2 regions of the Microbacterium sp. MTN4-26 genome follow, and region 2 is predicted to be linked to the other one. Evidence: predicted binding sites of a transcription regulator. Region 2 holds the regulator's gene; the other holds the start of a gene.
What was found. Region 2 encodes HspR, which represses chaperone genes until heat shock. Its sites were predicted from a motif close to AAGTTGAGTCNNNNNGACTCAACTT; they were not measured.
Positions count from the first base shown of each region.

Region 1: ACGG9C_RS05530 (Hsp20/alpha crystallin family protein) is a predicted target of HspR. The motif match lies at 3,289-3,313, and genes of this name have one in related genera.

Region 1 is NZ_BTGO01000005.1:51,934-63,648, forward strand. It holds gene ACGG9C_RS05500 (aldose 1-epimerase family protein) at 1-815, shown strand, start outside; gene ACGG9C_RS05505 (hypothetical protein) at 849-1,400, opposite strand; gene ACGG9C_RS05510 (DUF4383 domain-containing protein) at 1,410-1,823, opposite strand; gene ACGG9C_RS05515 (hypothetical protein) at 1,960-2,160, opposite strand; gene ACGG9C_RS05520 (asparagine synthase) at 2,344-2,958, shown strand; tRNA gene ACGG9C_RS05525 (tRNA-Arg) at 3,004-3,076, shown strand; gene ACGG9C_RS05530 (Hsp20/alpha crystallin family protein) at 3,365-3,835, shown strand; gene ACGG9C_RS05535 (L-serine ammonia-lyase, iron-sulfur-dependent, subunit alpha) at 3,925-5,412, shown strand; gene ACGG9C_RS05540 (hypothetical protein) at 5,575-6,588, opposite strand; gene ACGG9C_RS05545 (MarR family winged helix-turn-helix transcriptional regulator) at 6,835-7,266, opposite strand; gene ACGG9C_RS05550 (DUF2207 domain-containing protein) at 7,308-9,128, shown strand; gene ACGG9C_RS05555 (DUF1295 domain-containing protein) at 9,317-10,195, opposite strand; gene ACGG9C_RS05560 (AMP-dependent synthetase/ligase) at 10,214-11,715, opposite strand, start outside.
Region 2 is NZ_BTGO01000007.1:17,604-29,318, forward strand. It holds gene ACGG9C_RS07325 (PilN domain-containing protein) at 1-60, opposite strand, end outside; gene pilM (type IV pilus biogenesis protein PilM) at 57-1,061, opposite strand; gene ACGG9C_RS07335 (prepilin peptidase) at 1,070-1,891, opposite strand; gene ACGG9C_RS07340 (hypothetical protein) at 1,888-3,546, opposite strand; gene ACGG9C_RS07345 (PilW family protein) at 3,537-4,193, opposite strand; gene ACGG9C_RS07350 (prepilin-type N-terminal cleavage/methylation domain-containing protein) at 4,190-4,612, opposite strand; gene ACGG9C_RS07355 (prepilin-type N-terminal cleavage/methylation domain-containing protein) at 4,689-5,081, opposite strand; gene dnaK (molecular chaperone DnaK) at 5,355-7,226, shown strand; gene ACGG9C_RS07365 (nucleotide exchange factor GrpE) at 7,229-7,834, shown strand; gene ACGG9C_RS07370 (DnaJ C-terminal domain-containing protein) at 7,843-8,847, shown strand; gene ACGG9C_RS07375 (heat shock protein transcriptional repressor HspR) at 8,979-9,437, shown strand; gene ACGG9C_RS07380 (potassium channel family protein) at 9,495-10,241, shown strand; gene ACGG9C_RS07385 (AI-2E family transporter) at 10,251-11,366, shown strand; gene ACGG9C_RS07390 (SHOCT domain-containing protein) at 11,370-11,715, opposite strand, start outside.

The DNA of each region.
Region 1 (11,715 bases), on a different contig from region 2:
GTGCCGACGAAGTGCGCCCGGCGCATCGCGGCGCGACCTTGGCGCCGTGGCCGAATCGCGTCGTCGACGGTGCGTACTCGTTCGGCGGCCGGGAATTCCAGCTCGCCCTGACCGAGCCGGCACGCGCACACGCGTTGCACGGGCTGGCCACGTGGCTCGACTTCGACGCCGTCGACGCGGGCGCCGATCACGTCGTGCTCGAGGCGGTCATCCCGCCGCAGACGGCCTATCCGTGGCGTCTGCTGGTGCGCGCGTCGTTCGCCCTCGGGGCGGATGGGCTGACCCAGTCGGTCACGGTGCACAACGAATCGGATGCGCCGGCACCGTGGGGAACGGGCCCGCACCCCTATCTCGTGGCGGGTGAGGGCCGGGTCGATCAGTGGACTCTGACGCTGCCCGCCGACCAGGTGCTGGCCGTCACGCCGGAGCGGCTCATCCCCACGACCCTCCGCCCCGTCGACGCCGACGATCCGGCGCGGTTCGACTTCCGCGCGGCACGGCGCATCGGCGCCGTCGAGATCGATCACGCCTACACGGACCTCGTGCGCGACGGCGACGGTCACGCGACCGTGACGCTGACCGCAGAGGACGGCTCGGGCGTGCTCATGCAGTGGGATGCGTCATGTCCGTGGGTGCAGGTTCACACGGCCGATCGGCCCGACCCCGACGAGAGCAGGCTCGGGCTCGCGGTCGAGCCGATGACGTGTGCGCCCGATGCCTACAATGCCGACAGCTACGACTACGACGCGGGACTCATCGTGATCGAGCCGGGGCAGGAGTCGACGGCATCGTGGCGGATCGCGGCGATCGCCTGACCGCTGCGTTCGCCTGACCGCGGCGTTCGATCGTCAGTGGTGGTCGTGCGTCGCCGGCTGATAGCCGCCGGGAGTATCGGCGAGGCGTGTCGCCTCGACGGATGACAGCGCGGGGGTGACGAGGGCCGACACCACGATGGCCCCCGCGACGAGGCCGATGACGGCGCCACCCGTGCTCCCGCTCGGGCGCCGGCCGGTGCGCCGCAGGGCGCGGGCGCTCGAGGCGGCGACCACGATGATGAGCGCGACGGCGGCGGCGGCGGCGAACGCGCTCGTGTGCGCCGCGTCGACGATCAGGGCGCCGGCGATCGCCAGGATGGCGCCGATCGATGCGGCGATCGTGACGCGAGGAAGCGGCAGGACGCCACGCGCGAGGACGACGGCGCCCCACACCATCGCCGCCGCGCCGAGAGGGAGCAGGGCGACGCCGATGGCTCGCGATGCGAGCGACGAGTCGTCGGCCGTGATCGCGCCCGCCGCGAGGGCGAGTTGGATGAGGCCGGCGCCCCACGCCGCGATCGCGGGAACCGTGACGGTCCACGCGATCGCGGGGGTGCGCCGACGAGCGTCGTGCGAGCTCGACATCTGTCCGGCTCAGGCGAGGCGGCCGCGAGCAGACGTGCTCCGGTCCGCGGCAAGGCCGACGCCGAGCAGCACGATGGCGCTCGCCAGGTGCAGGAAGTGGTCGAACGTGTTGAGGGCGAGGATGTTCGCCGCGGTTCCCACCAGGAAGAACCCGACGACGCCGAGCAGGAGGTAGACAGCTCCCACGGCGATGTTGATGCCCTTGGCCGCGGCCACGGACGACAGGCCGCCGATGAGGAGAACGGCTCCCACCGCGACGTGGACGATGTTGTGCAGCGGGTTCACCTCGAAGATGCCGAGGAGCAGCCCACCCTCGGTCGCGATGAATCCGACGCCGCCGGTGACGAGGAAACCGAGCAGACCTACGACGATGTAGACCGCGCCGAAGATCGAGGCGACGAGGCGGTTCGGTGACGATGACATGTGTAACCTCCTGAATCTGTGCAACGGGGTGTCGCACAGGTGATTCGCAGTATCGGCATTTTCGGATTGCCCGCGGGTGCCGATGTCCGCGGAAACTCCCGGGTCCGCTGCGTCGCGCGGGCCCGGAGCGAGCGGGTCAGCTGTCGCCGCGCATCTTCTCGTTGGCCTCGTTCTTCGCCTTCACCGAGTCGCGCTCTGCTTCGGCCTTCTTGACGTCGGATTCCGCGCGCATCTCGTCGAGCTTGTCGTCGATGCGGTCCCGGGTGTCTTCCCACGCTTCGCCGGCCTTGCGACCGGCGGTCTCCGCGGCATCCTTCGCGTCATCCATGAATCCCATGAGTCACTCCTCTTCTCGAAAGGCAACCGGGTCCCTGTCTGGGCCCGGTTGAGACGCTATTGCGCGCGTGCGGGCTTGGGGATGGGCTTGCGCGGGCTTCGGGCGACGGGTATCGCACACGGCGCATGCCAGATCCGGCTCAGGTGCGGACGATACGATCTCGTGTGGACGGGAGGTGTGCGGATGGGGCGCAACGCAGACGCGATCGCGGAAGGTGTCTCGATCGCCGACGCCGCGGCACGGCTCGCGGTGCGCAACCGCATCCTCGTCGACACGATCGCGCGCAACGAGCCCTTCGATCCCGAACGGGTCGCCCCTTTCGCCAGGGAGACGCTTCTGGCGCTCGCCGCCGAGCAGGAGGCCGCGGCCGACCTCACCCGCAAGCAGCGCAAGAAGGCGTGGGGGAAGTACTCCGATCCCGACGGCACGCACGACTACCGCGATCGGGACACCCGCAACCTTCGACGTCGACAGCGGCAGTACACCGGCGTCGCGAAGGTGCTGCGCGAGCGGGCCGACGACGCCGAGGCCGTCGCTGAACTCGTCGCCGGTGCACGCCAGGCCGCCTGGGGCGACGTCGAGTCGAATCTGCAGCGGCGGCTGGTCGTCGAGGGAGCACGTCCCGACCTCGAACCCGACTACGGGCAGATGCGGGCCGCACGCATGCAGGCTCTGCGTCTCGTCGATCTGCCGCGCCTGGCAGCCCACCGCCGTCGTATCGGCGACGTCACGGTCGGAGCGGTGGACGAACCGGAAGACGTCGCCGCCGCCATCGATTCGCCACCGACCGAATCGTGAGGTAGTCTGAACCTCGGCCTTCGCGCCGTTTCGCGCGGAGGTCCTGCGCCTCTAGCTCAATGGATAGAGCATCTGACTACGGATCAGAAGGTTGGGGGTTCGAGTCCCTCGAGGCGCGCACTGTGTTGAGACAGTGAGGAATCCCTCGCCCATCGGGCGGGGGATTTTCGCGTTTCCGGCGGCGGTCGGCCCGTATGGCACACGGGCGCGATGGCGTCCCGAGGTCGGCGCTGCCGGCTGATCCCGACCCTTTCGGCATGCTTGTCGTTCCGTTCGCCCAGGGCGATCGAAAGATCTGGCACTCGCAGGAGGAGAGTGCTAATCTGGGCTTACTTGAGTCAATGTGACTCAACTTGGACAAGACACTGTCGGATGGCCGCATCCGACCCGCTACGAAGGAGCAGAAATGGGAACCTACGACCCGTTCCGTGAGCTGGACCGCATGGCGTCGAGCCTCCTCGACGCGCGACGTGGACCCCGCCGCATGCCGATGGACCTCTATCGCGATGGCGACCACTACGTCCTGAACGCCGACCTCCCCGGCATCGACCCGGGCTCGGTCGACATCGACGTCGACGGCCAGCTGCTGACGATTCGCGCCGAGCGGACCCTCGCGTCGGGCGACGGCGTCAAGTGGATCACACGGGAGCGCGAGGCGGCGAGCTTCGTGCGGCAGCTGAACCTCGGACAGGGCATCGACACCGAACGCATCTCGGCGAGCTACGGCAACGGCGTGCTGTCGGTGACGATCCCGGTCAGCGAGAAGGCGAAGCCGCGCAAGATCGAGGTCGCGACCGAGGCCCAGCGCTCGGTGCTGCAGGCGCATGAGTCCCACTCCGCGGCATCCGCGGACGGACCGACGCCCGTCGAACAGTAGACCTCCCTCCGGCGACAGCCCCGACTCCACGAGCCGGGGCTGTCGCTCTGTCTCGGCGCGGAGCAGTCCGTGGGGCGTAGCCTGGAGCGATGAGCGCCTATGTCTCGGCGTTCGAGCTGTTCTCCATCGGAATAGGACCCTCGAGCTCCCACACCGTCGGCCCGATGCGCGCCGGGCGTGAGTTCGCCGTCCGCCTGCGCGAGAGCAAGCTTCTCGACCGGGTCACGGGGGTTACGTGCGCGCTCTACGGGTCCCTCGGGGCGACAGGAATCGGCCACGGCACTCCGGATGCGGTGGTGGCCGGGCTTTCCGGGCTCGATCCCGAGACGGCCGATCCGGGAGCGATCCGCGGGGCCTGGTCGAACCTGGCGGACGGGGACCGGATGCTCCTCGGCGGCATGAGACCGGTGCCCTTCGCCAAGGCGGACGTGAGCTTCGAACCTCGGACGCGCCTCCCGGAGCATCCGAACGCGATGACGCTCGTCGCGCGCGACGACGAGGGCGGCGTGCTGGCTGAGGAGACCTATTACTCCGTGGGCGGCGGTTTCATCCGGCGCGACGGCGAGGCTCCGAGGATCGAAGCGACTCCGTCACCGATCCGCTTCGATTCGGCGGAGGAGCTCCTCGCGATCTGCGACGAGCGCCACCTGACGATCGCCGAGGCTGCGCGCATGAACGAGACGGCGCTGCGCTCGGAGGCCGAGGTCGCGGCCGGCCTCGATCGCATCTGGGATGCGATGGCCGACTGTGTCACGGCGGGTCTGCACGCCGACGGCGTGCTGCCGGGCATGCTGAAGGTGAAGCGGCGCGCGAGCGTGATCCGAGCACAGCTCGAGGACACCACTGCGGCCGGTGGTCGCGAGTTGCCGGGAGAGTGGCTCGGCGCGTTCGCCCTGGCCGTGAACGAGGAGAACGCCGCCGGAGGCCGGGTCGTCACCGCGCCGACGAACGGTGCGGCCGGAATCCTGCCGGCGGTCGCGATGTACTGGTGGCGTTTCCTGGCCGACTCGGGACTCGGCGCCGGAAACGCCGTCACGCCCCACGGGGAACTGGTCGGCAGTGCCCTCTTGGGGTTCGGCACCGCGGGCGATGTCGCCGACGCGGGGGACGACGACGCCGTCGCGGACGCGAACCGCCGCCGTGGCATCCGCCGCTTCCTTCTCACGGCGACCGCTCTCGGGTCGCTCTTCAAGGCGAACGCGTCGATCTCGGGTGCCGAAGGCGGCTGTCAGGCCGAGGTCGGGTCGGCGTGCGCGATGGCGGCCGGCGGACTGACGGCGGTGATGGGCGGCACGAACCGCCAGATCGAGAACGCCGCGGAGATCGCGATGGAACACCACCTCGGCCTGACGTGCGATCCCGTCGGTGGGCTCGTGCAGATCCCCTGCATCGAGCGCAACGCGATTGCCGCATCCACCGCCGTCACCGCGGCGCGGCTGGCCCTGCGCGGGGACGGTTCGCACTTCGTGTCGCTCGATGCGGTCGTCGAGACGATGCGTCAGACCGGCATCGACATGTCCCACAAGTACAAGGAGACCAGCGAGGGCGGTCTCGCGGTGAACGTCATCGAGTGCTGACCCGCCGGATGCCGCATCCGTCGGTTCACCTGTCACCGGATGCCGCCTCCTCCGGTTCACCTGTCACGGGATGCCATATCCTCCGGTTCACGTGTCACCACATGTCGCATCCGCTCCGGAAATCGGCATCCAATGACAACCGAAAACCACGTCCGCGCGAGGTCACGCGGACGGATCGCATGCCCAGCCGCGCTGTGCGAGATGGTGGCGGATGCGGGTCACGGCGGGGCTGACACTCGGGGCGAGGTGGATCGCTGAGAACCGCAGCACGGTCCATCCCAGATCCTGATATCGCCCGTACTTCTCGATGTCGCGATTCCACTGGCGGCGGTTGGTGCGATGGTGGTCGCCCTCGCACTCGATCAGGAGGCCGAAGGTCGGATAGGCGAACTCCGTGCACCCGACGAGGTGTCCGCGATCGTCTCGCACATCGTGATCGAGGACCGGATCGGGGAGCCCCGCGCGCCACAGCCCGAGGCGAAGCGCCGTCTCGGTGGGGCTCGCCACCCCTTCGCGCACGAGCGGCAGTGCCTGGCGGAGTGCGGATGCGCCGATCCGGCGACCGGCTTCGATCGAGGCCTCGAGCTGAGCGAACGTCGCGAGAGCGGTCTCCGGTCCGGTGCGATGCCCATCCTCGGTGCGAGGTCTATGCAGGAGTGCATCTCCGGCGGCGACGAGGTCGTCGAGCGAAAGGATGCCGCCGAGCTGCGCCCAGGTCGCCGCGGGCGACGCGATGCGCATCCCGTCGCGGATCCGGACCGAGACGAGGTGAGCCGCCAGCTGGTGACCGCGGACCCCTGCCGCGCGCGGCGCGCGGTGCGGCGCGGCGACGGAGACGTCGAGGGCGTCCGGCTCGAGAGCGCCGCTCGGAAGGGGCAGCCCCCACAGCGCGGCCGCCGTGCCATGACTGAAGAACGCGTGGTCCGCCATCACCGTGTTGTAGGCGGCCGCCCTCCTCGCCATGTCCTGCCGTCTTCGTCGCGCGGCCTCAGCGCCGGGCGTCGCGGTCTCCGACGCGATGTCGACGGCGCCGGTCGCACGCATTCGAGCGCCGATGAACGGCATCTCCAGGTCCCGTCCGCGCAGGCGTCGTGCGCTCACGCCCATCCGGCGGGCCTCTGCGACGGAGAAGGCGACGTCCAGCCGCGGATCGATCGGTTCCGGTCGCCGTGGCATGCACCCGACTATCGCGTCACCGCTCGCGCCGCACCCGCCACTTCCCGGCATCCGGGGATGGATGCTGTCTCCTCCCGCCCTGTGGAGGAGCGGTGCGCCCCCCCCGATTCATATGGCGCAGGATGTCGCATCCCGCCATTCACCGGTCGCGGGATGTCGCATCCGGGGCCGAAACCGACGATGAGCGGCAACCGAACACTCTCGAACGACATCGAGGGGCAACCGAACACTCCTGGAGGGCAGCAGTCAGGCGCGAGCTCGCAGCTTGGCGGTGATGTCGCGGAGGCGCGCGAGTTCGTCGTCGTCGAGGCACGACATCCGGTCCGCGATGGAGCGGGCGTGCTGCGAGGCGACGCGACGGAAGGTGGTCGCACCGCGCTCCGTCGCGCGCACCAGCGAGCCGCGACCGTCGTCGGGGTCGGGGCATTTCGAGATCAGGCCGCGCTGCACCATCCGGTCGACCAGGCGCGACACGCTCGGCTGGCTGATGAGCATGTTGGCGGTGATGTCACGCAGGCGTGCGGTCATCTCGGGCCCGCGCGTGACCGTCAGCAGCACGTCGTATTCGCCCTGGCCGAGCTCGTCGTCGTGGAAATCGGCGCTGATCTCGTCGAGGATCTCGTGCTGGGCGCGGAACAGGCTCTCCCACGCTTCCACGGCGAGACGGCGATCGGTCATGGAGAAAGAGTAGGCCGAATCGTGCCCCCTAGGCTGGAGACATGTCTGTCACGGGGGCGGTCCAGCATGTTCGCGCGCGTCTGAAGCGGAGCGGCGTCGCCGCCGTGGCGCTCGCGATCGCCTTCGTCGCCGTCGGTTCGGCCCCGGCAGCCGCCGCCGACGTCGACGACTTCTCGTTCGCGAGCATGCACGCCGACTACACCCTCGGCCTCGACGAGGACGGCCACAGCACCCTGCGCGTCGTGGAGACCTTCGTCGCCGAGTTCCCCGACTCCGACCAGAACCGTGGCATGCGGCGGATCATCCCCGACACCTACAACGGTCAGCCGCTCTTCCCGGAGCTCCTGTCGGTCACCGATGCAGACGGGCAGGCGCGCGCCGTCGAGGTTGAGCAGGAGGACGGATCGTTCGTCATGACCTCCGCCGCCGACGACTACGTGCACGGCGAGCAGACCTACGTGTTCACGTACGAGCTCCAGAACGTCACGTGGCGCTTCCCCGACACCGGCGACGAGTTCTACTGGGACATCAACGGCCTCGACTGGCGTCAGCCGTTCGGAGACGTCTCGGTCACGCTCACCGTCGAACCCGAGCTCGCCGATTCCCTCGCGGGCGAACAGGCGTGCTATTTCGGTCGCGACGGCGTTGCCGACGCCTGCCCGATCAGCACGAACCAGGGCGAGGATGGAGCCGTCGTGATCGAGGCCGGCGGTGTTGCGCTGGACCGGTTCGAGACGGTGACCATTGCGGTCGGGTTCGAGGACGACACGTTCGTGCTCTTCGATACGAGCTACCTCGCCTCGCCGTGGGGGTGGGCACAGGGTCTGTCGGGGCTCGGGATGATCGGGGCTGTGGTCTTCGCGATCGTGCACCGTCGACGTTCGCTCGCCGACGCGCCCGGTCGCCCGACGATCATCGCCGAGTTCACCCCGCCGCGGCAGGTGGATGCGCTCGAGTCGGCCGTGATGCTCGGGCGCACGACGAAGGCGATCCCCGCCGAGGTTCTCGAACAGGCGATCGTCGGGAGCATCCGGATCGTCGAGGGTGACAAGAAGTTCTTCGGCGGCACCAAGCTCAAGGCCCAGCTGCTGGACCGCAGCCGGGCTGACGGCGACGGGCGCATGCTTCTTGACGGACTGTTCGGGTCGTCTGGGGCACCCGGGGCGGAGTACGAGTTCGGCTCGCAGGACCGGCGCTTCTCGACGGCGGCGCAGAAGATCATCAAGGCCGCGAATCGAGAGCTGACACGCACCGGCCTGCGTCGCCCGGTCCCTGGGCGTGCGCGTGTGCTGCCGATCCTCGTCTCGCTCGGCGTCATGGCCCTCACGGTGGTGCTCGGCGTCGTGGCGATCTCGTCGGGGGTGGATGCGGGCATCCCGCTGTTGGTGATGTTCGCCTCGATCGCGCTGGCGGTGCTGACGATGGTCCTGGTCGCACGCAAGCCGCTGAGCGCGGAGGGCGCCGAGGTGCGGGACCACCTCAAGGGCCTTGAGATGTTCATCGAGTGGGCCGAAGCCGACCGCATCCGCATGCTTCAGTCGCCCGCGGGCGCGGAGCGGGTGTCGGTCGATCCCGGTGACCGGGTGCAGATGATCCGCCTGTACGAGAAGCTGCTTCCGTACGCGGTCGTCTTCGGTCAGGAGAAGGCGTGGGCGCAGCAGCTCGCCGTCATGTACGGCGCGGGTGTCGCGCCGTACTGGTACTACGGCACCGCCGGGTTCGACTCCTCGTCGTTCTCCAGCGGCATCGCGTCGCTGTCGACGGCGGCCGCATCGTCGTCGTCGACGTCGGGCGGCTCCAGCGGCGGCGGTTCAGCCGGTGGCGGTGGCGGTGGCGGTGGCGGCGGTGGCGGCGGGGTGTGAATCACGGCCGCGGTTCTCGTCGCACTGTGGCGGCGAGAGTGAGGGCCGGTCGGAGAGGCTTCCGACCGGCCCTTTCCCTTTGCACCAAGAGCAATCACATGCCGGTGATCGCCACAGCAAAACGATCACCGTGCGAGCACTCTATAACGAAAAGGTAACGCTGCGGAAGCCCCGTTCGGCGTGTCGTCTCAGGCGGGCGAGCTCAGGCGCGGGATGAGGGTCGGCGTGCGCTTCTTGTAGGCCTCGTAGTCGTCCTCACCGCCCCAGGTGCGGTCGGCCTTCTGCTCGAGCAGCGGGATGCCGCTGACGCGGGTGAGGAGCAGGATCACGAACAGCGGAGAGATCAGCGCGACCCACTGCCATCCCGTGAGAACGGGCGCGGCGACGAGGAAGACACCCAGCCAGATCACGATCTCGCCGAAGTAGTTGGGGTGACGTGAGCGCGACCACAGTCCGCTGCGGATGAACCGCCCCTTGTTCGCGGGGTCGGCTTTGAAGGCGGTCTTCTGAGCATCGGCGGTGATCTCGACGACCATGCCGAGCACCCACACGGCGATTCCCGCCACGGCCAGCCAGCCGATCGGAGCGCGGGTCTCACTGCTCATCGCGATCCATGCCGCCGAGGCCGTGAGCGAGACCCAGGCGCCCTGCAGCACCCACACCCGCAGGAAGCGCACCGGATTCGTCTTCAGGTCGTCGAACCTGTCATCGCCGCCGCTGCGGTGCACTCGCACGAACAGGAAGGCACCGAGGCGCACCGCCCACAGCACGATCATCGCGGCGAGCACCCACCCACGCGCATCCGCGACCGGCGCGAGCAGCAGCACGGCCACCGAGACGCCGATGAACGTCAGGCTGCCCGTGATGTCGAAGAACTTCTCCGTGCGGGCCAGCTGCGACGGGATCCACACGATCACCTGCACGGCGAAGGCGGCTGCGACGGCGAGGGCGAACAGCGGGATGCCGGCGACGAGCGCGGTGCCCTGGCTGCCTGCCCAGGCCACCAGGCCACCGAGGGCGAGGGCGACGACGATCGCGACGAGCGACGCGCGTGTGGCGGAAGTCATGGGGGTCCTCTCGAGGGGTCAGCGGTAGAGGTCGTCGACGGCGTTGCCGCTGCGCTCCAGCAGGGCGCGTCGCTTGATCTTCATGGTCGGAGTGACCAGGCGGGTGTCGTCGAGGTCGGTGGAGACGAGGGCGAATCGGCGCACGCCCTCGCTGTGCGACACGCGGGCATTGGCGGCGTCGACGCTGCGCTGCAGGTGGGCGATCAGGCGAGGTTCGGAGATCGGCGTGACACCTTCGCCGGAAACGGCGTCGAGGCGGATTCCCTGCGCGTCCGCCCACGCCTCGGTCGCGGCGCGGTCGAGCACGAGCAGCGCCGACAGGTACGAGCGGCCTTCGCCCACCATGACCGCGTGCGCGACGAGCGGATCAGCCTCGACGCGCGTCTCCCACGGCTGCGGCACGACCGTCTTTCCGTTGCTGGTGACGATGACGTCCTTCAGGCGTCCCTCGAGCACCACGCGGCCGTCGTCGTCGAGACGGCCGAGGTCGCCGGTGCGGAAGAAGCCGTCGACGAATGCTTCGGCGGTGTGCGCCGGGTCGCGATAGCCCGAGAAGATGCCGACCCCGCGAGCGAGGATCTCGCCGTGCTCGCTGATGCGAACGGTGGAGCCGGGGAGCGGGTAGCCGACGGTTCCCGAGCGGATGTCGTCGGGCAGGTTCCCGGTCAGGGGAGCGGTCGTCTCGGTGAGACCGTAGCCCTCGATGACGGGCACGCCGATACCGCGGAACAGGCGCGAGAGATCGGGATCGAGCGCGCCGCCACCGGAGAGGATGTAGTCGAGGCGGCCGCCCATCCGGGCCCGCAGCCGTCGGAAGAACAGGGCGTCGAAGACGGCGCGACGCGCGCGGAGCGCCGCGTCGGGGCGGGTGCCCGCCTCGAGGTCATCGGCCCACGAGACGGCGGTGCGCACAGCGGCGCGCCACAGTGCCCCCAGGCGCGCCTCGTCGGCCTTCTCCGCCGCGGCGTTCCGGATGCGCTCGAGCACTCGCGGCACGACCACGAGAAAGGTGGGGCGCAGCACACCGAGGCTGTCGACGACCTCGGTCGGGTCGGAGACGTGGGCGATGCGCATCCCGCCGGCGAGGCAGATCAGCTGCAGTCCGCGTGCCAGCACGTGAGCGAGCGGCAGGAAGATGACGGTGTTCCCGTCCGCGCGAACCACCTCGCGGTACGCGGCGGCGACGTTGCGCACCTGGCCGACGAAGTTGCGGTGGGTGAGTATCGCGCCCTTGGGCTCCCCGGTCGTGCCGGACGTGTAGACGATCGTCGCCGGTGAATCCAGGTCGGCCTGGGTGCGGCGCAGCTCGAGCAGGTCGTCTGCGACATCGGCGCCGCCGGCAGCGAGCGCGATGAGGTCGTTGGTGCCGGGATCCATCGTCCAGACGCCGAGGTCCTCCGACCCGACGGCGTCGAACGCCGCCCGCAGGAGCGATGCCTGGCGCTCGCCGCCGCCGATCGCGAGGGTGACCTGCGCGTCGGCGATGATGGCCTCGACCTGTTCGGGGGACGACGTGTCGT
Region 2 (11,715 bases):
GTCGACACGGGGGAGAGCGCCGATGGGAAGCACGGGCTGCCGGGTGCGACGCACGTTCACGAGACGCCGCCCTGCAGCAGCGCGGCCGCGCCGGTCAGGCGCGCGGCCGTTCCGACGGGCAGCGCGAGACCGGGAGCGGCCGGCACGAGATCGCCGACCGAGACCGGGGTGACCGGGGCGCCGGCGGCCGTCGCGATCGCCTCGACGAGTCGCGGATGCGCGGCGTGCGTCCCGGTCACGAAGGCGATGTCGATCGGCGCGGCGTTCGCACGGTCGCGGTAGAAGGCGACGGTGCTCCGCAGGCGCCCGACGAGGTCGATGAGCGCCGTCTGCACCGCGGGCGAGAGCGCGTCGCGCGCATCCGACTCGACCGCCGCGGCGCGACGACGGCGAAGCGGCTCGGATGCGGGTGCCGGTTCGTCGGGGGGTGCCGCGTCGACGATGTCGAGCGGAACGACGCGCACGAATCTCGGCACCCCGTCGGTGGCGATGACGATGTGCGTGGTGTGCTCGCCGATGCCCACGAGGAGGCCGGTGCGGCCCGGCTCGACGAGGGTCGCGAGGGCGCGGGCGTAGCCGAAGGCGACGAGGTCGATCGACAGGGGGCGAAGGCGTGCCTTGTCGAGGGCGCCGACGAGCTCCTCCATGTGCTCGGCGACGGCGGCGACGAGCAGGCCGTGCACGCCCCGGTCGTCCTGCGCGGTCGGCACGAAGTCGAGAACGGCCTGATCGACCGGCACGGGCAGGCGGTCCTGCACTTCGAACGGCAGCGCCTGGCGGATCTGCGCGGGGTTGGTGAGCTGGGTCGAGTGCTCCCGCACGAGGATGCGGCGATTGCCGACGCCGAGCACGACGTTGCGCTGCGAGATGCGCGCCTCGGCCCACAGCCGCTGCAGGGCGACGGCGACCGCATCGCGATCGAGCACCTCGGAGTCCTTCGCCGCCCCCGGCGGCACCGGCACCTCGCCGGCCGCCACGACGGTCGGGGTGCGTCCGAGGCTCACCTCGATCGCGCGCACGCTCTCCTCGGTGATCTCCACCGCCACCTGCGTCTTCGGCATGATCGTCCTCACAGCTCCGGGTACAGGCCGGTGTAGGCGAGCGCGATCGCGTCGCCGGCGAGCACGCCGATCCAGGCGCCGACGATGATCCACGGGCCGAACGGGATGGCCGTACGCCGACCGCCGCGGCGGCCCAGCAGCATGCCGACCCCGAACGCGCCGCCGGTCACGAACGCCGCGAACGCACCGACGAGCAGCGGGCCCCATCCGAGCCAGCCCAGCATCAGGCCGACGACGGCCGCGAGACGCACGTCGCCACCGCCCATGCCGTCGGGACGCACGAATCGGATCGCGGCGTAGAACGCCCACAGGGCCGCGGCGCCGACGAGCGCGCGCAGCAGGGATGCGCTGTCGGCGCCCAGCAGCACGGCGAGACCGAGGAGTGCCGCGCACACGATCAGGGCGGATCCGGTGATCGCGTGGGGGAGGCGGCGGGTGTCGAGGTCGATGAGGGTGAGCACGATCCCCGAGGCCGCGAACCACAAATAGGCCGCGATGACGACGAGCGTCGCCGCGGGCGGACCGGGAAGGGCGAGAACGCCCCACGCGACGACGACGGCGAACACGATCGCCGTGAGCGCCTCGACGAGCGGGTAGCGCACCGGGATCGCCGCACGGCATCGCGCGCAGCGGCCGCGGAGGGCCAGCCATCCCAGCACCGGAACGTTGCGCCACCACCGCACCGGCTCGTCGCACGCGGGGCAGCGGCTCTCGCGCAGCAGCGAGATGCCGGCGGGCACGCGATAGGCGACGACGTTGAGGAACGAGCCGATGACGGCGCCGAAGACGCCGGCGCCGACGGAGACGAGGGTGAGGGCGAGCGGGGTCACGGGGATGCCACCTCCCGGCGCCACAGCACGTCGCCGAGCGCGTGCTCGCCGGTCTCGATGATCGTGGGCGTGCCGCCGTATCCGCCGTCGGGGGCGGGCTGACCGGGCAGGCTCATGAGCTCGCCCTTGATCGTGATCTGACCACCGGAGTTGAACCCGTTCGTGTAGAGGGATCCGAGCAGCACGCCGCCGCCGGAGACGGACAGGCGGCACGGGGTGTAGATGAGCGAGCGCACGCCGTCGAGGTTGGCGCCGTTGGTGTTGACATTCGTGGCCGTCGCGCCGAGGGCGCACGAGGGCCTTCCGTCGGGCACGGTGTCTTCGGTGATGAAGTACACGCGGGGCGTCGCACCGGTGGCGGCGGTCATGGTGAGGCCGGTCGTGTCGAACTTCTTCGCCAGGAGCACGACGTTCGAGGCCTTCAGCGCCGGTGCCGGATTGCCGCCCGCGTTGGAGGTCAGCTGGTCGCACGCGCGGCCGTCGATCACGACCGTGCCGGTGTAGTTCGCGAGGTCCTTCCATCCGCGGTTCCCGCCGCCGACCCACGTGCCGTCGACGCTCCACCCGGTGTGCTTGTTGTAGTAATCGCACGTGTCGGTCGCGTTGGCGCTGACGTTGCGCAGCGTCACGACGGTCGCACCCGGCCAGTCGGCGGCGCGGTAGGTGTAGTCGAACCAGCCGGGCAGGCTCGGCGCGGGCACGGTCGGCACGTCGTCGGTCTGGATGGTCTCACCCTCGATGCGGCCGCCGTTTATCGAGGGTGTGCTGCCGGTCGGCAGGGTCACGTCGCCCTCGATGACCCGGCTGTTGACGGTGACGGAGCCGTTCGCGATCACGTTCGTGTGGGCGCGGGCGCCGCTCCAGAGCAGGTCGAGTGCCCCGTTGACGTGCACGGTCGAGAGCGGATCGTCGGCGTTCGCGCTGCCGATGCTGCTGTTGATCTTCGAGGTGCCGGTGCCCGCGGCGAGGATGTCGCCGAGCACCGTCGTCGCGCCGCCGTCGAAGGTGACCGTTCCGCCGGCGTAGATGTCGCCGCTGACGTTGCAGCCGTCGCTCGAGGTGACGTTGCCGCCCACCAGCAGGTTGCCGGGGATGCCGAGCCGGCAGCCGAACGTTCCCGTGACCGCGACCACCTGCGGCTCGTTGCCGCCGTGCGCGAGCAGGGTCACCTGGCCCATCGTCGAGGCGTCGTAGAGCACGAGGCCGACGGGGGTGAGCGACGGATCGACGGCCTCGATGGTCTCGGCGACGAGGGCGTAGACCGCCTGCACGGTCGCCGACGTGCCGTCGGCCGTGCCGGTGGCGGTGAGGGTCACCGTGCTGCCGTCGTCGGCGCACGTGAGGGATGCGGTATAGGCGGCGCCGGTGTCGAGCGCGCCGTCGGGCACGGTCGCGTCGCACAGGTCGCCGCCCTTCGCGGCGGCGACCGCTTCGGCCATGCCGGCGTCGGCGGCGGCGCGCGCCTCGAGCGTGGCGCGGACGCCGCTCGTGGTGAGCGTCGTGTTCACGACGGCGCTGGAGAGCCCGACGGCGATGACGCCGAGCACGAGCGAGACGATCAGCACCGAGATGAGGGCCGCGCCCCGGTCGTCGTCGACGGCGCGGTTGCGGGCGCGGTCGCGGACGCGGACGCGGTTCGGTCGGGTCACCAGCATCGGGCACCGCTTCCGTCGTCGCGGGCGCCGGCGACGGCCGACCCCGAGAGCGAGGTCGTGCTGCGCGCGTTCAGCTGCGGCTGCTTCGACGCGACGACCGTCAGGTTCCACGACAGATGGCGGTCGTCGAGGGTGAAGGGCGGCAGCGCCGCGCCGGCGGCATCCGTCGCGGGTTCGACGACGTCGACGAGGGCGCCCCACGTCGTCGCGGGGGCGGGTGCGGTCTGCGTGCCGGTGAGCGGGGCGGAGGTGTGGGTGCGGGCTTCGAAGTCGCCGTCGGCGCCGGCGCGGGTTCCGTCGGCGTCCGTCGTGGTGAGGTCGACGAGCGCCCACGCGCGGCACTGCCAGCCGGTGTCGCCGGTGGCGACGCGGGCCCGCACGAGGGTGCCACCGCCCGGGATGTCCTCCACGACGATCTCCGCGGCATTGCGGATGTCGGTCTGCAGCGACGTGCTGAGGGCCTGGGCGCGACCCGTGGCGAGGTCGAGGTCGCGGGTGGCGGCGGTGGCCTGCATCGTCGAGACGAACAGCGAGGCGATGAGGGTCAGCAGCATGCCGCCGACGAAGAGGGCGACGAGCAGCTCGACGAGACTGAGGCCCGCGTCGTCGGCGGCGGCCATCTCTCGCGAGGACAGGTCGGCGCTCATGGGGCGGTCACCACGATCTTGGTCGCCATCTCGACGACCGGGGAGCCGGCGTAGGCGTCCGCATCCCGCACGGCGACGGTGACCGTCACGGCGGCCGGGTACGAGGTCGGGCACGCGTCGACGGTCATGTCGGCGACGAGGCCCGTGTCGGCGGCGTCGGGAACGCCCGTCGCCGCGGCGTCGGCCAGCGCCGTGCACGAGTTGGCCGCGTCGTCGGGATGCGCCGCCCGCACATCCGCGAGCTGCCCCGCCGCGAACGACTGCGCCGACGCGCGGTCGCGGTTGCCGGCGCTCAGCACCGACGCCTGAAGAGCCAGGGGGAGGATCGCGACGGCGATGACGGCGAACAGCAGCATCGACACCACGACCTCGACGAGACCGAAGCCCTCGTCGGAGCGGGTGTCGCGGGTGCCGGCCATGCCGGATCCTTTCCGGGAGATGCGGGATGGCCGGGCCGACGCCACGCGTCGACCCGGCCGAGGTGAAGCGGCTGGGTCAGCTTTCGTCCGGAATCACGGAGTCTGCCTCCACGCAAGCCGGACCCGCGGCGGAGATGCGGTCACCGCTCCTGGCGGTCACGCAGTAGTTCTCAACTGAGTCGCCTCGCACGAGCGTCAAGGTGTAGTCGTCGCTCATTGCGGTGAGCTGGCTAGACACAGCGGTCGCGTCGTCGCCCTGCGCAAAGTCTGCAGCGGCCTGTGAAGCGCCATTCGCGGCTGCCGTATCCACGGCGCTCTGCTCTGCCTGCCCCTGAAGCCCCAGGAAGACCGGGACGGCGATGGCGGCGAGGACGCCGAGGATCACGACGACGACGATCAGTTCGATGAGCGAGAAGCCGGCGTCGCCGTTCTCCTTGCGACGCCGCAGGGCGGCGATGTAAGTGGTCATGCGAGTCTCCCTTAGCGGTGTCGAGGGTGCGGGAGGTCCCCGCGGCATCCACTGTCCCCAGCGCACCTCAGATCTCCAATGCCCCGACGTCAGGCGTTCCTCAGGTTTCCTTCAGCACCCAAACTTGAGCCGATGCATATCAACTTCATTTGACACCGCGAACCTCGCGGTCTACGCTTGAGTCGTCTCGGCTCAGGTCCCTGAGTCGACCCGTGACTTTCGGCAACAACCCGGGCCGCGCATCCGCTTCGGCCCCACCCAGAAGGAGAAGACATGCCCCGTGCTGTTGGAATCGACCTCGGTACGACGAACTCCGTCGTCAGCGTGCTGGAGGGCGGCGAGCCCAAGGTGATCGCGAACGCCGAGGGCTTCCGCACCACCCCCTCGGTGGTCGCTTACACCAAGGACGGCGAGGTGCTCGTCGGCGAGACCGCCAAGCGCCAGGCCGTCACCAACGTCGACCGCACCGTCTCCAGCGTCAAGCGCCACATGGGCACCGACTGGGGCTTCGACGTCGACGGCAAGAAGTGGACGCCGCAGGAGATCTCCGCGCGCATCCTCATGAAGCTCAAGCGCGACGCCGAGGAGTACCTCGGCGACACGGTGACCGACGCGGTCATCACCGTTCCGGCGTACTTCAACGACGCCGAGCGCCAGGCCACGAAGGAGGCCGGCGAGATCGCGGGCCTGAACGTGCTCCGCATCATCAACGAGCCGACCGCGGCGGCCCTCGCCTACGGCCTCGACAAGGGCCAGGAGGACGAGCTCATCCTCGTCTTCGACCTCGGTGGCGGCACTTTCGACGTCTCGCTGCTCGAGGTGGGCAAGGACGACGACTTCTCGACCATCCAGGTGCGCGCCACCTCGGGTGACAACCGCCTCGGCGGCGACGACTGGGACCAGCGGGTCGTGGACTACCTGATCAAGCAGTTCAAGGAGACCACCGGCGTCGACGTCTCGGGCGACAAGATCGCGCTGCAGCGCCTCAAGGAGGCCGCGGAGCAGGCGAAGAAGGAGCTCTCCAGCTCGTCGTCGACCTCGATCAACCTGCCCTACCTGTCGCTGACGGAGTCGGGCCCGGTTTCCCTGTCGGAGACGCTGTCGCGCGCCAAGTTCGAAGACCTCACCAAGGACCTCCTCGACCGCACCAAGAAGCCGTTCGAAGACGTCATCCGCGAGGCCGGCATCAAGGTCGCCGACATCGCCCACGTCGTGCTCGTCGGTGGCTCGACCCGCATGCCCGCGGTCGCCGAGCTGGTGAAGAAGGAGACCGGCAAGGACGCCAACAAGGGCGTCAACCCGGATGAGGTCGTCGCCGTCGGCGCCGCCCTGCAGGCCGGTGTCCTCAAGGGTGAGCGCAAGGACGTGCTGCTCATCGACGTCACCCCGCTGAGCCTCGGCATCGAGACCAAGGGCGGCATCATGACCAAGCTCATCGAGCGCAACACCGCCATCCCCACCAAGCGGAGCGAGACCTTCACGACCGCCGACGACAACCAGCCGTCGGTCGCGATCCAGGTCTTCCAGGGCGAGCGCGAGTTCACCCGCGACAACAAGCCGCTGGGCACCTTCGAGCTCACCGGCATCGCGCCGGCCCCGCGTGGCATCCCGCAGGTCGAGGTCACCTTCGACATCGACGCCAACGGCATCGTGCACGTGTCCGCGAAGGACAAGGGCACCGGCACCGAGCAGTCCATGACCATCACGGGCGGCTCGTCGCTGCCCAAGGAGGACATCGACCGCATGGTGCGCGAGGCCGAGGAGCACGCCGCCGAGGACAAGAAGCGCCGCGAGGCCGCCGAGGTGCGCAACCAGGCCGAGACCACGTCGTACTCGGTCGAGAAGCTCATCTCCGACAACGCCGACAAGCTGCCCGAAGAGGTCAAGACCGAGGTGCAGGCCGACGTCGACGCCCTCAAGTCCGCGCTCGCCGGTGACGACGACGAGGCCGTGAAGACGGCTTTCGACAAGCTGAACCAGAGCCAGCAGAAGCTCGGCGAGGCGATCTACCAGTCGTCGCAGAACGAGCAGGCCGCCCCCGGCGCCGGCGCGTCGGAGGAGCAGGCATCGACGGAGTCCGATGAGGATGTCGTCGACGCCGAGGTCGTCGACGAGGACGAGGACAGCTCGGAGGAGAAGAAGTAACCATGCCCAAGGACTTCGAACCGGGACCCGACGAGGTCCCCGAGAACGAGGTCCCCGGCGACGAGGGGTCGGAGGCTCAGGCCTCCGACCCTCAGCCGGAGGATCCGGCCCTGACCGTCGACGACATCCTCGGTGCGGAGCAATCCGAAGACGCCGCCGGTGCCGACGCGGAGGACCAGGTGCTCGCCGACCTCGAGTCGCAGCTGCTGGGAGACCTCAAGCGCCTGCAGGCCGAGTACGCCAACTACCGCCGCCGCACCGAAGAGCAGCGCGAGGTGGAGATCGAGCGCGCCAAGGGCTCGGTCGCCAAGGGACTGCTGCCGGTGATCGACGACCTCGACCGCGCGGAGAAGCACGGCGACCTCAACGAGGGCACCCCCTTCGCCGCGATCGCCGAGAAGCTGCGCGGCGTCGTCGAGCGCATGGGCATCGAGCCCTACGGCGCCGCCGGCGAGGCGTTCGACCCCCAGCACCACGAGGCGATCTTCCAGGCACCCACCCCCGGCACCGAGACCCCGACGATCCTCGAGGTCGTCGAAGTCGGATACCGCCTGGGCTCTGTCGAGCTGCGTCCGGCCAAGGTCGTCGTCGCCGTTCCGGCGGAGTAGGAGGACACGTGGCGAGTCAGGACTGGTTCGACAAGGACTTCTACAAGGTCCTCGGTGTCTCCAAGGAGGTCAGCGCCGCCGACCTCAAGAAGACCTACCGAAAGCTCGCGCGCACCTACCACCCCGATTCCAACCCGGGGGATGCCAAGGCCGAAGCGAAATTCAAGGAGATCAGCGAGGCGTACGCCGTGCTGAGCGATCCCGAGCAGCGCGAGGAGTACGACCAGATCCGGGCCATGGGCTCGGGCGCGCGCTTCACCGCCGGCGGAGCCGGACAGGGTGGGGGCTTCGAGGACGTCTTCTCGAGATTCGGGCAGGGTCGTGGGGGCGGCGGCTACAGCAGCGCCGACTTCGACGACATCTTCTCGATGTTCAACCAGCAGCAGGGTGGGCGCGGCACGGGCTTCGGCTCCGGTCGATTCGGGCAGCCCTCCGGCGGGTTCCAGGGATTCGGCGGTCCGTCGCGCGGTGCGGATGTCACCGCGCGCACGACCATCGACTTCATCACCGCCACCAAGGGCGAGACCATCACCCTGCAGGGTGAGGACGGCAAGCCGTTCAAGGTGAAGATCCCCGCCGGTGTGCGCGACGGGCAGAAGATCCGCCTGCGCGGCCGCGGTCGCCCCTCGCCGGACGGCGGGGAATCGGGCGACATCGTCGTGCAGGTGACCGTGCGGCCGCATCCGGTGTTCACCCGAGACGGGCTGAACCTGCGCGTGACCGTGCCGGTGACCTTCACCGAGGCCACCCTCGGCGCCACGATCGAGGTGCCGACCCTCGGCGGAGACCCGGTGCGACTGCGGGTCGCGGCGGGCACCCCGTCGGGGCGCGTGCTGCGGGTCAAGGGTCGTGGCGTGCAGACGCAGAAGGGCACCGGCGACCTCCTGGCGGAGGTGCAGGTGGCGGTGCCGTCGCACCTGGATGACGCGGCCCGTGAGGCGCTCGCGGCGTATCAGGCGCTGGAGCCGAAGGAGAACCCGCGCGCGGACCTCATGGCGAAGGCGCGCACGTAGCGTTTCGTCTCGCTCCGCTCGCTCAACGACCGGTGGGGGTGACCGGTGGCCGCGGAGTACCTTGGGATCAACCTTTTCCGGTCGTTGAGCGACGAGCGGAGCGAGGAGACGAAACGGAACGAGGTGAGCACATGGTGGACCCCGACGAGATCGACGAGGACGCACCGATCCTCGCCATCGCCGGCGCCGCGGAGCTGGCGGGGATGCATCCGCAGACCCTGCGCCAGTACGACCGTCTCGGCCTCGTCGTGCCCGCCCGCACCCAGGGCGGGTCGCGCCGCTACTCGCTGCGGCACGTCGCGCAGCTGCGAGAGGTCGCGCGCATGTCGGCGGAGGGCATGAGTCTGCCGGCCATCGCGCGCATCCTCGAACTGGAGAACCGGGTGCGCGAGCTGCACCTGCGCGTGCGCGACCTCGAAGACCGCATGAAGAGCGAGCTCGAGCGACGCCCCGGTGCGCGCGTGTTCGCGGCCGGCGCGACCGGCTCGGTCATCTCGCTGCGCCACGGCACCCGCGTGCGTCGCGCCACCGAGGTCGTGCTGTGGCGTCCGCACCGCGCCCTGCCTCCCGCCGACGACACCGACTCGTGAGAGCCTGGGCGGCGAGGCTGCCGGTCAACGCCGGGCGGCGCTCGTAGTCTCGAACGCATGACGTTGGACCGGTGGCAGCAGATCACGAACTGGCCGCTGATCATCGCCTCGCTCGCCTTCATCGTCGCGTACTCGTGGCAGGTGATCGCCGACCTCGAGGGCGGCGAGTTCTCCCTCGCCCGGGCGATCATGTTCGCCACCTGGGTCGTGTTCGCGATCGACTACATCGTGCAGCTCTCCCTCGCCAAGCCGAAGGGCCGCTGGTTCCGCTCCCACCTGTTCGACCTGTGCGTCGTGGTGATCCCCGCCCTCCGCCCGCTGCGCCTGCTCAAGGCCCTCACCGTCATCCACGTGCTGCAGCGCACCGCCGGTGCGGCCCTCCGCGCACGCATCGCCGTCTACGGCGCGGGTGCCGCCCTCACCCTCATCTGGGTCGCCGCCCTCACGGTGCTCGAAGCCGAGCGCGACGCCCCGAACGCGAACATCACCTCGTTCGGCGACGCCCTGTGGTGGGCGTTCGTCACGATCACCACCGTCGGCTACGGCGACTACACGCCGGTCACCGCGTGGGGCCGGGTCATCGCGGTGCTGCTCATGACCGGCGGCATCGCCGTCGTCGGTGTCGTCTCGGCCACCTTCGCCTCGTGGGTGCTCGAGCGGGCCGCCGCCGGTGCGGATGACGCGGGCGAAGCCGCCACGCGCGGGCAGGTGCGCGCCCTCGCCGCCCAGATCGAAGACCTCGGAACCCGCCTCGGCCGGCCGGGCGACGGCGCCGCATCCACCGACCGCCCGCCGAGCGCCTAGCCTGGCATCGTGAAGGGACCCGCCCCCGCACCCGCCGCACCCGCGCCACCGGCGCTGTCGCCGTCGCTGCGGATCGTGATCGGACTCGCCGCGTCGGTGATCGTGCTCGTGGGGCTCTCGATCGGCCGCGATGTCGTCGGGCCGCTCGTGCTCGGCGCGGTCATCGTGATCATCTGCCAGCCGCTCGGCACGGCGCTGCGCCGCAGGGGGTGGCCGCGATGGGCGGCCACCACCGCCGTGATCGTGCTCGGCTACCTCATCCTCGCCGTGCTCGCCGTCATGCTCGCCTTCGCCGGCGTGCAGTTCGGGCGGCTCGTGCAGGACTTCGCCGGAGATCTGCAGCGGACCGCCCTGGCCGTCGTGGAGTGGCTCCGCGGCCTCGGCCTCGACGACCAGATCGCCGCCGCGACGGCCTCGCTGCTCTCGCCGTCGACCCTGCTGACGATCGCGTCGTCGGTCGGGGGCAGCGTGCTCGGCGTGCTCACGGCGTTCTTCTTCGTGCTGGCCTACGTCATCTTCATGGCCGCCGACGCGTCGCGGTACTCGCGCGCCGAGACGGCGTTCGGCACCGGCATCCGACCGACCCTCGGGCGCTTCGCGGCCTACAACCGCAGCGTGCGCCGCTACTACGTCGTCAACGCCGCGTTCGGTCTCATCGTCGCCGTGATCGACGGGCTCGCGCTGTGGGCGCTCGGCATCCCGGCACCGATGGTGTGGGCGATCCTCGCCTTCGTGACGAACTTCGTGCCGAACATCGGGTTCGTGCTCGGTCTCGTGCCCCCGGCGGTCCTCGCCCTCGTCGTCGGCGGCTGGCCGACGATGCTCGTCGTGATCGCGATCTACTGCGTCGTGAACGTCACCCTGCAGGTGCTCGTGCAGCCGAAGTTCGTCAGCGACGCGGTGAACCTGTCGCTGACGCTGAGCTTCTTCTCGGTCATCTTCTGGACCTTCATCATCGGGCCGCTGGGCGCCATCCTCTCCATTCCGCTCACCCTGCTGGTGCGCGCGCTCGTGCTCGAGGGCGACCCGAGCACGCGGTGGCTGCGCTGGCTGTCGGGGGATGTGGATGCGGCGATCCCCGCCGGTGAGGCACCGACGGGGATCGCGACGAAGAAGAAGCGGTGAGGCTCAGCCGAGGAGCTTGGCCTTCGCGGCGGCGAACTCGGCGTCGGAGAGCACACCGGCGTCTTTGAGCGCGGCGAGCTTCTGCAGCTCGGCGACGATGTCGACGCCGCCCGCCGCGGGGGCGGGGGCTGCGGGGGCGGCCGGCGCCGCCGCCTGCTGCTGGGCGACGGCCTGCTGGGCCGCCTGCTGCATCGCGGCCTGCTGCTGGGCGGCCTGATACTGCTGCTGCTCGTACTCCGACTGCTGCTTGCGCTGGCGGTTGTTCGACATGGCACCGCTGACGGCGCTGGCGGTGCCGGCGACGACGGCGGTGCGCGCGGCGAGACCGATCAGACCGGGACGGCCGACT